One region of the Paenibacillus sp. FSL R5-0527 genome, then DNA from elsewhere that is predicted to be linked to it. Evidence: predicted binding sites of a transcription regulator. Region 1 holds the regulator's gene; each other region holds the start of a gene.

Region 1 (4,854 bases):
GACATCAACGGGTTATTCAAGGATTTGGCCAACGAGCGGGAGGCCCTGCGTTTCTTCATGAAGCTGGAGAGCGAGGAGACGGTGTACTGGATGGAAGCGAACGGGAATTTCCGCAGCCGCTCCCTGCAGATGTATGCCGTTCCGATCGACGTTAGCGCGCAATTGAAGGAATACTTTTTCGACAGAAAAAAAAGCGTGGTGATGACCTCGGCGACGCTGTCGGTCGACAAGTCGTTCCAGTATATGATCGAACAGCTGGGACTGACGGAAGCGGCCGGGGAAGGACGGCTGAACACGGCGATGCTGCCGTCGCCGTTTGATTACCGCAGCCAGGCTCTGCTCGTCATCCCGCGCGATTTTCCGAGCGTGAAGGGGAGCGTGGGCGACGACCATTTCGTCAGCACGCTGGTGCGTTCGCTCGCCGATACCGCGGTTGCGACGCAAGGCCGTATGCTGGTGCTGTTCACATCGTACCGGATGCTGCGGCAGGTTTACGAGCCGTTGAAGGAGCTATTGTCGGCGCAAGGAATCACGGTCATCGGCCAGGGGATGGACAGCGGCAGCCGCAGCAAGCTGACCCGGCGCTTTCAGGGCCAGGCGGCGTCAGTGCTGCTGGGGACGAGCAGCTTCTGGGAAGGCGTGGACATTCCGGGCGAAGCGTTGACGAGCCTGGCGATCGTCCGCCTGCCCTTCCAGCCTCCCAACCATCCGCTGGTGGAAGCGAAAAGCGAACGGCTGCAGAAGGAGAAGAAAAATCCTTTCATGAAACTGTCCGTGCCCCAGGCGGTCATCCGCTTCAAGCAGGGATTCGGCAGGCTCGTCCGCTCCTCGCAGGACCGGGGGATCGTGGTTGTTTACGATACCCGCATCTTGGAGTCTTACTACGGGAAATACTTTTTATATTCACTGCCCGGGCCGAAGATGGAGCATATGCCGCTCACTCAGATGGTTCCGCGCATATCGGAATGGTTAAATCCGGGAGACGAAAACGTCTCTAAGTCCGCGTCAGAATAGGGGGATAAACGTATGAAATCCGAAAAAATTTCCGATGCCGTCGTCCGCCGGCTGCCGGTGTATTTGCGGTTCCTCAACGAGCTGAGCCGGCGCGAAGTGCCTACGGTGTCCTCGCAGGAGCTCGGCCAGAAGCTGGACCTCAACCCGGCCCAGATCCGCAAGGATCTGGCCTACTTCGGCGATTTCGGGCGAAAGGGCATCGGCTACGATGTCGCGTATTTGATCGAGAAAATCCAGCAAATCCTCAACTTGGACCAGCAGATCAACGTTGCGCTGGTCGGCGCCGGTAATTTGGGGCAGGCGCTTTCGAATTACAACGCTTATTTGAAAGACAACATGAAAATCGTGGCGGTGTTCGACGCCTCTCCGGCCAAGATCGGCACGCAAATCAACAACATCACGATCCAGCCGATCGAAGAGCTGACGGAAACGGTGCGGGAGAAAAATGTCCGGATCGGGATCATTACCGTCCCGGATTACGAAGCGCAGCGCGTGGCGGATCAATTGGTGGCGGCGGGAATCGGGGCCATTCTGAACTTCGCTCCGACGATTTTGAAGGTGCCTCCGGAAGTCCGCATCCATGCCGCCGATTTCACGACCGATTTGCTCAGTCTGGCTTATTACTTGAATGACGGAAGCGGAAAGGAACAACCTGCCCATGAGTCGTAAATGGTTAATCAAGAACGGAACCTTTGTCGTGTTCGAACAAGATCGTTCCATTGTACAGGGCTATATGCTCGTTGAGGGCGACACGATTTCCTATATCGGCGAGCAGCTTCCTGAAGGGGCGGAAGACGCGGAAACCTTCGACGGAAAAGGGCTGCTGTTCATGCCGGGGCTGATCAACACGCACGGCCACGCGGCGATGTCGCTGCTGCGCGGATACGGCGACGACATGGTGCTGCAGACCTGGCTTCAGGAAAAAATGTGGCCGATGGAAGCCAAGTTCACCGCCGGCGATGTGTACGCCGGGACGGCGTTGTCCGTGCTGGAGATGCTGAAAGGCGGAACGACCACGTTCCTGGACATGTACGACCATATGGATGAAGTGGCCAAAGTGGTTCAGGAGTCGGGCATCCGCGCCGTGCTGATGCGCGGCGTCATCGGGTTGTGCCCGCCGGACGTGCAGCAGCAGAAGCTGAACGAAGCGATCGCGTTTGCGAAAAATTGGCACGGCCGGGCGGACGGCCGAATCACGGCGATGATTTCGCCGCACGGGCCGTACACCTGTCCGCCGGAATTTTTCGAGAAATTCGTACAAGCGGCTCATGATCTGGATCTGCCGATGCATACGCATATGTCGGAGACGCGGGCGGAAGTGGAGCAAAACGTGAACGATTACGGAGTCAGACCCGTTCAGCATTTGCTGAACCTCGGGATGTTCTCCCGTCCGTCGCTGCTTGCTCACGCCGTGCATTTGACCGATGAGGAGATCGATATTTTGGCGGCCCATAACGTGGCGGTGTCGCACAATCCCGGCAGCAACCTGAAGCTGGCCAGCGGCGTGGCGCGGGTGCCGGCACTGCTTGGCAAAGGCGTGGTCGTTTCGCTTGGAACGGACGGCGCCGCCAGCAACAACAACCTCGATATGCTCGAGGAGGTCCGCCTCGCCGCATTGATCCACAAAGGCGTTTCCGGCGATCCTACCGCCGTTCCGGCGCTGGAGGCCCTCAAAATGGGCACGGAATACGGGGCGAAGTCGGTGTACTTGGCGAATACGGGGAAACTCGCGGCCGGCATGAAGGCGGATTTTATCGCGCTGAATACGGAACAGGCCCATTTCGTGCCGAAGACGGATTACGTTTCCCATGTCGTCTATTCGGCCGGCTCCAAAGATGTAGAGCATGTGTGGGTTAACGGCGAGCAGGTGGTCAAACACGGGGCTTGCCTCACCCTCGACGAGGAGCGTATCCGGCGCGAGGCGCAAGCGGCCTTCGAAGGGCTGCTGGCCCGGTAGGGGCCTGGAGGCTTGGCACTGATTGCTTGCTGCTTTTTGAATGGCGCGTGCGGTTGCAGCTGCGGCCGTGGCCGTGGACGTAAACGTGAACGTGTCATGTTCGTGGCTGCACCTGTGGCTGTGCCTGTAATTACGGCGATTTAGCGGTAAAAAAGGGCGTTATTTTCGGATTTGAAGAGGTTTCCGCCGCAATAAGGGACTTTTTTGTCGCTATTTCCCGGCATTGGCCGTGATATTGACGATATCGCCCGTCCTCGGGGAAAATAAGAACTAAAATAGCCGTTATTTTAACGATGCGGAGGAAAAACGGCCGAATAACGACCGGAATTAACGTTATTTTTCTGCGACTGTGCGAATGTGCGCGAATGTAGGTTTAGACGACTGGCTACAGGGGAAAGGAAGAGAAGGTTGAGAAAGAGAACCAAGTGGCTCCTGCTTTCGCTGCTGATTTTAGTGATCGTGCTTTTTGCCCTTCACCGTTTTTATATCTACGTTCTTCAGGATACCTGGGCAAGCGAAAATGCAGTGATTGAGCAGGCGAAACAGGAGACGGACCTGGTCCAGGGCGATAAAGTGTGGAAATCGGTGTGGGACGATGTGTGCTGGGTGGTCCATGGCAAAGACGGGTCAGGCCGGGAGATGATGGTATGGCTCCGGGAAGGTCATGAACCCGTGGTGCGGCTGCTCTCGGAAGGTGTGTCGGAGACCCGGGTGCGGACGATCATTAACGAAAGCCTGCCCGGGATCACTATCGTCAGGCTGGTGCCCGGCATCTACAATGAACGGCTGGTGTGGCAGCTGTTTTATAAACAAAAGGATCACCACTACTACCGTTTTTACGATTTTGGCACCGGTGAGGCGTTGAACGATGTATTTACGCTTCCGAACCGCTGATCCGCCATGAAGTGAACCGAATAGGAGATTTGAAGCATACGGTTTCTATGTTCAGCAATTTGGACGTGGAGGCCGTTTTTTTGCAATATAGCAACCCCAATCAAACGCGGCTGGCTTAATTTAAAGTGGAAAGTTGAAACGGATTCGGAGAATACGTGCTAAAACAATACAATAAGGAGAGGTACCGGCTGTACAATCCAAGTCAGCTTTCTACGGCGCTTTCCGAACAAATCAGATTATTCCGCCAAGGTATCGCCTGTCCTAAGCTTTTTACATACCAAGACCAAATCATGCTGGAGTCCGAGTGTGGGGAGAAGTTCGTGGCCATGCAATATTGCAAGAAATGATTTGGCTCGCCGACCATCTGGGCGAGTTGCCGCTTCTGCTTGAGAATATGTAGCAGTCTACCCATTTAAAATTTAAAATATAGCCATACTTTTTTTCGATATTTGATAGATCATGTGATATACTCTTATTTGTGGATTTGATATACGAAATGATATATCAAAATAATATATCCGACTAAGCGACGGTTCTTGAAAAAGCAACCACTTCAGAAATATAGATAAGGGGGACATCACGTGAAACTGCGTATTGGACCAGTTGTGTCGAGTGTTGTCATTTCCGCCGTATTGCTGTTTGGCGGATGGTTCATATATCGGCAGTGGGCGATTGAGCGTCCGCTGGAAAATATCGTAAAAACTTATGACGGCGTAAACGATGTACAGTTGGACATTAAGCCGAACGAACTTGCCGTGAAGCTGGACCTCGCACCCGGGACGGATCTCGGCGATCTGGTGCGGAAAATCGAACAGGACGGAAAACGGCAAATCGGCGGACGGACGTTGAAGCTGGACGTGAAAGACCATTCTTCGCCGGTTCTGGACGAGCTGTGGCAGAAAGCGCTGTTCAGCGTGGCGCAGGCGATGGAGACGAAGAAATATACGGAAATTACGTCCGCGCTGGAGCAAATGGAGCAGGCGAATTCC
Region 2 (4,854 bases), 3.0 Mb from region 1:
GATTTGATGGTCAATCATATTTCGCGGCAGTCGGAGTATTTTCAGGATTTTCTCGCAAAAGGCCGAAAATCGGAGTACGCTGATTTTTTTATTACGCTGGATAAGATTTGGCGAGACGGAAAACCGGTACAAGCGGATATTGAAAAAATGTTCTTGCGCAGACCGCTGCCGTATTCGGCCTATACCATCGGAGAAACCGGCCAGGAAGAAAAGGTGTGGACGACGTTTGGAAAAACCGATCCCTCCGAACAAATCGATTTGGATATAAACTCGCCGCAGGTCAAGCAGCTGTTTACCGATTTCTTTATGCATTTTAAAAGGCATCATGTGAAAATCGTACGTCTTGACGCTGTCGGATATGTCGTTAAAAAATTGGGCACGAGCTGCTTTTTCGTGGAGCCGGAGATCTACGAATTTCTCGATTGGATCAAAGGGCTTGCCGATTCCTTGGACATTGAATTGCTGCCCGAAGTGCACGCGCATTACTCCGTCCAGTACAAACTGGCGGAACGGGGCTACTGGATTTACGATTTTATTTTGCCGTACCGGATCCTGGAAGCATTCATTAATAAATCGGGGGAATCGCTGAAGCAATACTTGAGGACTCGTCCGCCTAAACAGTTTACGATGCTGGATTGCCATGACGGCATTCCGGTCAAGCCGGATTTGGACGATTTGCTGGATACCCAAGAAGCGAGGAAATTAGTCGATATCTGTTTGGAAAGAGGAGCGAACCTAAGTTTGATTTTATCGGACGAGCATAAAGCCGAGGATGGTTTTGATGTTCATCAAATCAGGTGCTCGTACTACTCCGTTCTAAATGGCGATGATGATGCCTATTTGGCGGCGCGGGCGCTGCAGTTCTTTACGCCGGGCGTGCCCCAGGTTTATTATGTCGGACTGCTGGCCGGGGAAAACGACCTGGAAAATGTGAAAAAAACCGGGGAAGGGCGGGAAATCAACCGCCACAATTTTACCCTTGGGGAAATCGAACAGGCTTTGGAAAAAGCAGCGGTTCAGAGATTGTTGAAATTGATCCGGTTTCGCAATGAATATGCGGCGTTTAACGGGGAGTTTCAAGTGCTTGACTCCGCGGCGGATGAAATTCGGCTTTCCTGGCAAAAGGATGAAACGCGGTGTACCTTGTTCGTTGATCTTAAAACGAATCAGTCGGTCATCGATTATACGGATGAAAATGGAGCTATGAAACAATATTTTATATAACAGAGGATGTGCTAGAGATGACAGTATTGCCGATTCATAATCACGGGTTGAACGCAAGCCGGCTCATTTTTGGATGTATGGGGCTTGGCGGAGGCTGGAGCCGGGATCCCATTCAAACAGAACATGTAAAGCAGGCGCATGAAGCGGTGGAGACGGCTTTGGGCAGCGGAATCAATATGTTTGATCATGCGGATATTTACGCGTACGGAAAAGCCGAGACCGTCTTTGGCCAGGTGTTGCAGGAAAAACCGGAGTTAAGAGAAAAAATGATCATTCAATCCAAATTAGGAATTCGCTTTCCGGATGAAGTCAGGGGCATTCCGGCGCGTTATGATTTTTCCAAGGCCTATATTTTGGAGAGTGTGGATGGGATTCTTTCCAGACTGGGGATTGACTACTTGGATATTCTGCTCTTGCATCGTCCGGATGCGCTCATGGACGCGCGGGAAGTAGGGGAAGCCTTTCATCGGTTAAAGGCAGCGGGAAAAGTCCGCTATTTTGGCGTTTCCAATATGAGCGCCGGGCAAATTCGTTTATTGCAGGCCCATTGCAGTGAAAAGCTGGTGATAAACCAACTGGAGCTGAGCTTGCACAAAATCGGCTGGCTTGAAACCGGCATCCACGTGAATCAAGACGCGGCGAAGGGCAACATCTTTCCCGAGGGCACGCTCGAATACTGCCAATTGGAAAACATTCAGCTCCAAGCCTGGGGTTCGCTGGCCAAAGGCTTATATTCAGGAGCCAGCCTGGAGAATGCCAGCGAAAGTGTGAAAAATACGGCTCAACGGGTTAAACGGCTGGCGGAAGAGAAGCAAGCATCGCCGGAAGCGATCGTGCTTGCGTGGCTGATGAAACACCCCGCCGCCATCCAACCGGTCATCGGAACAACCGCCCCATCCCGAATTAGGGCGTGTGCGGAAGCCGAAAACATCGTATTGAGCCGTGATGAATGGTACAGTTTATACGTTAGTTCTCGAGGCGTAGGTTTGCCTTGATTGGAATCATTCCGACTTAAACGAACAAACGCTTGGGCCTGATGTGCCCAAGCGTTTTCTTTTGCCGAGGGAACTACTGCAAAGCTATTGCTGCGCCTTCACATATTCCGCCGATTTGATCCCGGCTTGGCGGCCGAAAATGATGATTTCCGCCACGGAGTTGCCGCCGATCCGGTTTTGGCCGTGCAGGCCGCCGGTTACTTCGCCGGCTGCAAACAAGCCCGGAATGGCTTGGCCTGCTTTATTCAACACTTCCGTGTTGGTGTTGATTTTTACGCCGCCCATCGTGTAGTGGATGCCGGGGCCGATTTTGATGGCGTAGTATGGACCCGCGGACAAGTCGTTGTCCATCCCGGTCGTTCTGGCGAACTCGGCGTCGTTTTTGTTTTTCACCGCGCCGTTCCACGTATCCAGCGTCGTTTGCAACGCATCCGCCGGCACGCTCATTTGCCCGGCCAATGCCTCGATGGAATCCGCTTGGAGCACAAAGCCCATCTTTTCGTATTGCTCGATCGCTTTCACGCGCGATTTGACGCCGGAATCGAATACGAGATAAGCGGATTTTTCCGGCAGTTTATTAATCGCCGCCGTGACATTGTCCCGGGTGTCCATCTCGTTGGTGAACCGTTTGCCTTCGCTGGACACGAGGATGGCGCCTTCTCCGCGAACGGCTTCCCCGATCAGATACGATTTTTCCTGCTGCACGGTCGGGTGAACCTGGATTTGATCCATATCGACCGTCGTGCCGCCGAGTTTCTCGATCATCTGAATGCCGTCGCCGGTGCTGCCGGTCTGGTTCGTGGTCACATATCCTTGCAAATCCGGCCGCACCTTGGAGATCATGTCCATATTGGCGCCGAAACCGCCGGTCGTCACGACAACGGCATCCGCGGCGATCGTTTTTTCATCCGTTTGGTTGAAAAGAACTTTAACGCCATTTACTTTGCCGTCTTTTTCCGTAATCTCCTTGACGTCGGCGTTCACGAACAGCGGGATTCCTTGTTCTTTGACGTTCTTCAGCAAGCCGTTGACAAGGTATTGCCCGACGGCGGAGCCGTCTTCGGGACGGTGGGTGCGTTTTTCGCTCATCCCGCCCGTAATCGTAATATTGTTCAAGCGGATTCCGATCGAATCCAGCCAATCGATCGCCGCCGCGGAATTGTCCACGAAGAAGCGGAGCATCTCTTTGTCGTTGGTGCCATGGCCGCCCTTTAACGTCTCTTCATAAAATAAATCGTTGCTGTCTTCAATGCCTTGCTCTTTTTGGAATTTTGTTTGGGAAGCGTTCATCCCCGACGAAGCTTTCGTCGTATTTCCGCCGGCCACCGGCATTTTCTCGAAAATTACCGGATTCATCCCGCCGGCTTTCGCTTCAAGCGCGGCCGTCATCCCGGCGCCGCCCGCGCCGACGATGATGAGATCGTATTTGTCCTTAAGCTGGTCGATTGGCGTATAGCTATTCGTTTCGGACGCGCCCGAGACGGCTTCGGCTTCTTTGGCCGTGTCCTTGTTCCCGGCGTTTTGGCTCTGGTTTTGGCCTTGGGTCTGGTTTTTGGTCTGATTTTGGTTCCCGCCGCCGCATCCCGCCAGTACGAGAACGAGCGAGAGAACGAGGATCAGCGCTGTTGTTGTTTTCTTGGTCATGATTACCCCTCCACTTTCTATGCCTGTTGTTCCCGTTTACTATACCATGATTGCTTGCAAAGTTTTGTGAACAAATTCACAAACCATGTGAAACAATTCATAGTCCCGAAAGCAAACAACGCCGCCAATTTTAATCGGCAGCGTTGTTTGCTTATTTCTTCTTGGCAGGTGTCCATTTGTGTCCGCAGTTCATACAGCCGTTTACAATCGTGCTTCTTCCGACAAAGCCAACCAATATGCTGACAGGCAATGAAAAGAATATAAAAACGAGTCCGAGGGGCCCCAAAAAGCCAAAAGCCTTAGCTGTGTGTATATTGGCGGAAATGAACATCACGCCGCTAAGCACAAAGAGGAAAACGCCGAAAAGAATCATAGTGATAAGACAGGTAAACAGGTAGGCGAAGCTGTACCCCCGCTTGTTGGCGACGATCTGCGGAGATTTGCATTTCCGGCAGACAACGGTCTTTTGGTTTGCGCTGCTGGCCGGATATCCCGCTCCTGCGGACGCAGCGGCGGACGCGCGGCTTGGCGTATTGCCGGCCGCTCTGGCCTGCCCGCCGGCCGTTCGTCCGGCTTGAGGCGCGGATGATCTTTGCGCCGGGCTTGCGGTTGGTTTCGATGGACGTTGCACTTCCGTAGATTCCCTCCAATTCACAATTCCAGGTCTATAGACCTATTCGACAAATGCTTCCAAAATCCTTCTAAAGACTGACCGTAACCTGGTTCCTGCCGTTATTTTTGGACTTGTACAAGGCCGTATCGACGGATTCGATAATTTGCTCTTTCACAATGTCCGATGATTGGGTCGCGACCCCTGCCGAGAAGGTCATCGTAATAGGTTCACCGCGCTCTTCCGGAACCGGAATGGAGGTCTCGCGAACGGTTTTGAGCAGCCTGATGCCGATTTTTTCCGCTTCCTGAAGCTCGGTCTCAGGCATTAATACGGCGAATTCTTCTCCGCCCCAGCGGGCCACAACATCGGTATCCCGCA
Region 3 (4,854 bases), 210 kb from region 1:
AGCGTCAGGGCGAGCCCAAAGGACATCCCCATCAGCATCGTCTGGTACGGCGATTTCGCCGCCGCCAGCGGCGCGCCGATGCTGAAAATGAGAATGATGCCGAGCCCTACATAAGCGCCGGCAAGCATGGCCGAAACGATATACCTCGGAAGGCTTTCGTTCATTTTTTCTTTTTTCTTGACTGCCGTTTCTACGATGGTTTCCACATTTGGCGTATACATCGCCGCTTCCTCCCTCTGTCGATCCCTCGATTTAAAAATAAGCGCGGCGTCCCTCTCCTTGCACACCGCGCTTATTTCGCTCTAACCTATACCTCCTGCAAGGCGCTGGCGGCGATCCACACCTGTCCGTCCTCCACCTTGACCGGGAACATCGGCACCTGCCCGCTGTCCGGGGCCTGGACAAGGCCTGTCGTCAGATCGATTTTCCAATCGTACAGCGGATCGTAAAGGTAATGCCCGGACACGATGCCTTCGGCCAGCGGCCCTCCTTTCGGATGCGGGTTTTGATTCAGGGCGGCGAAAATGCGTCCGTCGGATAGGCGGAACACCGCCAGTTCGCGGCCTCCCGCTTCCACCACGCGCCCGATCTGGGGCAGAAACTGCTCCACATGCCCAACCGGGAAAAATGCCTCTTTACTCATGTCCTTGTTCATGCTCCTCTTCCCCTTTCCTGTCATCCGTCTAACGGCTTTAGTTCGCCTGTTTGCTCATTTCCAGGCTGTGGAACAGCTTGCCGCGGGTTTCTTCGTCGTTCAGCATCTTCTTCCACGGATCCGTAACCTGCTCCAAGGCGAACTCAATACGCTCCACCAGCGCTTTGCGGTTTTCCGCATCTTCCACTACCGCCGCGCGGATATTGTCCAGCCCCATCCGTTCAACCCACTCCGACGTTCTTTCCAGATAATTGCCGGTCTCGCGGTAATACTGCATGATGGCTGCGCACAGCTCGATCAGTTCCTCGTCGGTCTTCACCTTGCACAGCGAATCCGCAAGCCGGGCCTTGATCCCCCCGTTGCCGCCGATAAAGATCTCCCATCCGCCGTCGTTGCCGACGATCCCGATATCCTTCGTGCACGATTCGGCGCAGTTGCGCGGGCAGCCGTTTACCGCCATCTTGAATTTGGCCGGAAAGTCGAGCCGTTCGAATTTCCGTTCAAGCCGCGCGCCCATGCCCATCGAATCCTGGGTGCCGAACCGGCAGAACTGCGAACCGACGCAGGTTTTCACCGTGCGGAGCGATTTGGCGTAGGCGTACCCCGACGGCATGTCGAGCTCAGCCCACACTTTCGGCAGATCTTCTTTTTTCACGCCGATCAAGTCCAGCCGCTGGCCGCCGGTGACCTTGACGACTTTCACATCGTATTTCAGCGATACGTCGGCGATTTTCTTCAGATCCTCCGGCGTCGTCACGCCGCCGTACATCCGCGGAACAACCGTATAGGTCCCGTCCTTTTGGATGTTGGCGCTCATCCGCTCGTTGACGAACCGCGATTCTTTTTCGTCCTCGTGCGTGTCCGGGTACAGCATGCCGAGATAATAGTTGATGGCCGGGCGGCATTTCGAGCAGCCTTCAGGCTGGCTCCAGCCAAGCACGTTCATCACTTCTTTGGTCGTCTGCAGCCCTTTCGCCTTGATCTCCGCCACGATTTCATCGCGGCTCAGCGTCGTGCAGCCGCAGATGCCCTGTTTCGCCGCCGACTGAAACCCGTCTCCCAGCACGTATTGCAAAATTTGCTCAACCACCGGCTTGCAGCCTCCGCAGGAGCGGGTTGCCCCGGTGCAGGCTTTGATCTCGTCGACGGTCGTCAATCCCTGATTGGTAATCGCGTCGACGATCGTGCCTTTGGTTACCCCATTGCAGCCGCAGACGATTTCGTCGTCCGCCATCGTTTCCACCGAAGCTTTCTTGGCTCCTCCGCCGCCGCAGCAGCCCGTGCCCATCAGCGAGGCGTACAGTTCGTCCGTCATCTCCGCCTTCTGCTTGATCAGCTTCTGCAGCTCGGCCGAATCGTTAATGTCGCCAAACAGCACCGCGCCGACAAAAACGTTGTCTTTCAGCAGAATTTTTTTGTAGGTCCGCTTCCATTCGTCTTTGCTGCAAATCACCGTATGTTCCGGACCATCGATAAATTCGCCGGTCGAAAAAACGTCAACCCCGGAAATCTTCAGCTTGGTCGAAACGACCGAACCGGCGTAAGGCGCGGTTTCCACGCCGCTGATATGCTTCGCCAGTACCATGCCCTGCTCAAACAGCGGAGCGACCAGTCCGTAGCAGACGCCACGGTGCTCCGTACATTCGCCGACGGAATAAACGCCCTCCAGCGATGTTTGCAAATAGTCGTTGACGACGATCCCGCGGTTCACTTCGATGCCGCTCGCTTTGGCCACCGCAACGTTCGGCTTGATGCCGACCGCCATGACGACGAACTCCGCTTCCAGTTCCGTGCCGTCGGCGAACCGCAGCCCGCTTACCCGCGAACCGCCAAGCAGCTCGGTCGTCTGCGCGCCCATTTTAAATTTGATGCCCTGGCGCTCCAGTTCCGCTTTCAGCATCCCCGCCGCCTGATGATCCAGCTGGCGCTCCATCAAATCTTCCATTAAATGCACGACCGTCACGTCCATGCCGAGCTGAACGAGCCCTTTGGCCGCCTCCAGTCCGAGCAGGCCTCCGCCGATGACCGCCGCTTTGCGGCAAGTCTTGGCCGCCTGGATCATTTGCTCGCAGTCCGAGATGTCGCGGAAGCCGACCACGCCCTCCTTATCGCTGCCGGGAATCGGCAGGATAAACGAAGTCGACCCGGTAGCGATCAGCACCTTATCGTAAGGCACGCGCTGGCCGTCCTCCGTGACAACCTCCTTCGTCTCCTTGTCGATCCGGGCCACCGCCGTTCCGGTATGCAGCGTAATCCCGTTATCGCGATACCAGTTCAAATCGTTCAGAATAATATCGTCTATCGTTTTGCTGCCTTCGAGCACATAGGAAAGCATGATCCGGTTATAGTTGGGATGCGGCTCGCTGCCAAACACCGTTATTTCGAATTTGGAAGTTAGTTTCAATATTTGTTCAACGGTGCTGATGCCCGCCATTCCGTTACCGATCACGACCAGTTTCTCTTTCGCTGTAGCCATCCTCATCCAAGCCCCTTTCAGAATAAGACTGTTCCGAATTATTAGTTGATTACCTGCAATCCCTTATGCCAAAAGTATACATTTAAAATTATGAATAGTTTGTGATTTCATTCACATTAATTGTGAAAGTTATCACATTTAATTGTCACATTTTTTTTTGCATACCTATTGAAAAATCCGCAGCCTCTTATCTAAGAGAACTGCGGATTTACTTTTTCTCCGAAACTTATTTTCGCACCAAAGCGATTTCCACATTGTCCTGGGGTTTTAACCTCATGTCAAGGCCGGTGTCAAGCAATTTCTTATGATTGACCTTCAGCACCCATGCTTCCGTCTCATCCGGACGATAACCGTTGACGGAAACGATATGCTGCCCGGTTTTGTTCAGCTCCACGATCCCGCTGTGCTTGAGCAGATCCCTCACGGTCGTATTTTCATTGTATTGATGGACAAAATAGCTTTTTAGCTGCGGATTTTGACTGCCCCCGTTCACGGTCAGCAGCAGCGATGCTCCATTTTGGCCCGCCGTTCCGCTGCCCGCGGTTTTAACGTAAACGAGTATGTTGTCCCCCGCCTTGAGCTGCTTGTCCCAATCGCGGGACGGCAGCTCCTTGTCATTTAGCCGGATCCCCCATTCCAGCGTCGAATCAAGCGAAACTTCACCCACGGATTGAATTTTGCCCTTATCCTTCGTCAGTTCTACGATACCGCTGCTTTCAAGCGCCCGAAGAACGGTAATCCCTTCCGTATAATCGAAATGCAAACTGCGCGTCACATCGGGGATAAACGTCCCCCCGTCAATCGTTAAAGTAATGTCATCGGCATGCCCATCCTCGCTTTGCAGCTCCTCCGAAGGGTCCGGTTTGTCGATCGTCCCGCCATCGGCGCAGGCTGCCGTGAAGAACGCGGCCAAAACCATCAGTCCTGCCAGCCATTTCAATCTCCTGCGCATCGCCGCCCCGCCTTTCCTTTAATCATTTTCCCTGATTCGATCCAGGAATATTCCATATCTTAAGCATACCGGACCGGCAGAAAGTTCTCAAATTTCGGGGCAGGCGCAAAGAACCCTTCCCTAAGCAGGGAAGGGCGAGGCCTGAATATTTCAAGTTATGTTGTATATCGCGGAAATAATATATTGTTCTCCAGGTGCACATGCGTAAAAGTCATGGCTTCCAGCTCTTCTAGACGCGAATAGGTTAAACGGTACGTCGTGCACGCATGGCCAGGCGGCTGAAAATCGTCGGTCAGCTCCCGCAGTTGTTTGAGAATGTCGCCCGCCGCGTCATGTTCGGATTCCAACTCCGCGATGGCGGACTGCAATTTTTCCAGCACTTCCGGGTCCCGGCTCTTCTCCCAAAGGATTATCTTAGGAAACTCCTCTGCCTCTTCCTTGTCGGTATGCTCCAGCAGCTCGCGCCGAAGCTCACCGAACAACCGCTCGACCTCGCGCAAATGCGTATCCGCATCCCCATGGACCCGGGACACCTTGGTCACGTATTTTTGAATTTCCGGCAGTTCCTCGCGCAAATAGCGATGGTGCGTGTTTACGATATGCCCGATCAAATCGGCCGATTCCGCCTTTGTCCAATCCTGTTCTTCCTCTGCCCGGGGATGCTCGGCCGCCATGCGGTTTAAGTCCGTGAGCAGCGTTTCAACCGGAATCCCCCGCTCTGTCGCCGCTTCCCCCAACGGACGTGCGCCGCCGCAGCAAAAATCGATTTTC

Evidence for each region. Region 1 encodes Rex, which represses fermentation and respiration genes when NADH is low (regulators of the CRP and FNR family bind a similar motif). Its sites were predicted from a motif close to TTGTGAAATATTTCACAA; they were not measured.
Region 2: NYE69_RS09255 (flavocytochrome c) is a predicted target of Rex. The motif match lies at 3,928-3,945, and genes of this name have one in related genera.
Region 3: nirB (nitrite reductase large subunit NirB) is a predicted target of Rex. The motif match lies at 3,252-3,269, and genes of this name have one in related genera.

The regions. Positions count from the first base shown of each region.
Region 1 covers NZ_JBBOYI010000001.1:5,078,019-5,082,872, reverse strand. The annotation lists gene dinG (ATP-dependent DNA helicase DinG) at 1-1,014, shown strand, start outside; gene NYE69_RS22415 (redox-sensing transcriptional repressor Rex) at 1,027-1,683, shown strand; gene NYE69_RS22410 (amidohydrolase) at 1,673-2,971, shown strand; gene NYE69_RS22405 (cell wall elongation regulator TseB-like domain-containing protein) at 3,380-3,865, shown strand; gene NYE69_RS22400 (hypothetical protein) at 4,447-4,854, shown strand, end outside.
Region 2 covers NZ_JBBOYI010000001.1:2,082,767-2,087,620, forward strand. The annotation lists gene gtfA (sucrose phosphorylase) at 1-1,224, shown strand, start outside; gene NYE69_RS09250 (aldo/keto reductase) at 1,242-2,219, shown strand; gene NYE69_RS09255 (flavocytochrome c) at 2,304-3,863, opposite strand; gene NYE69_RS09260 (hypothetical protein) at 4,015-4,494, opposite strand; gene NYE69_RS09265 (sensor domain-containing diguanylate cyclase) at 4,565-4,854, opposite strand, start outside.
Region 3 covers NZ_JBBOYI010000001.1:5,292,809-5,297,662, forward strand. The annotation lists gene NYE69_RS23460 (formate/nitrite transporter family protein) at 1-221, opposite strand, end outside; gene nirD (nitrite reductase small subunit NirD) at 308-655, opposite strand; gene nirB (nitrite reductase large subunit NirB) at 693-3,131, opposite strand; gene NYE69_RS23475 (hypothetical protein) at 3,358-4,083, opposite strand; gene ric (iron-sulfur cluster repair di-iron protein) at 4,239-4,854, opposite strand, start outside.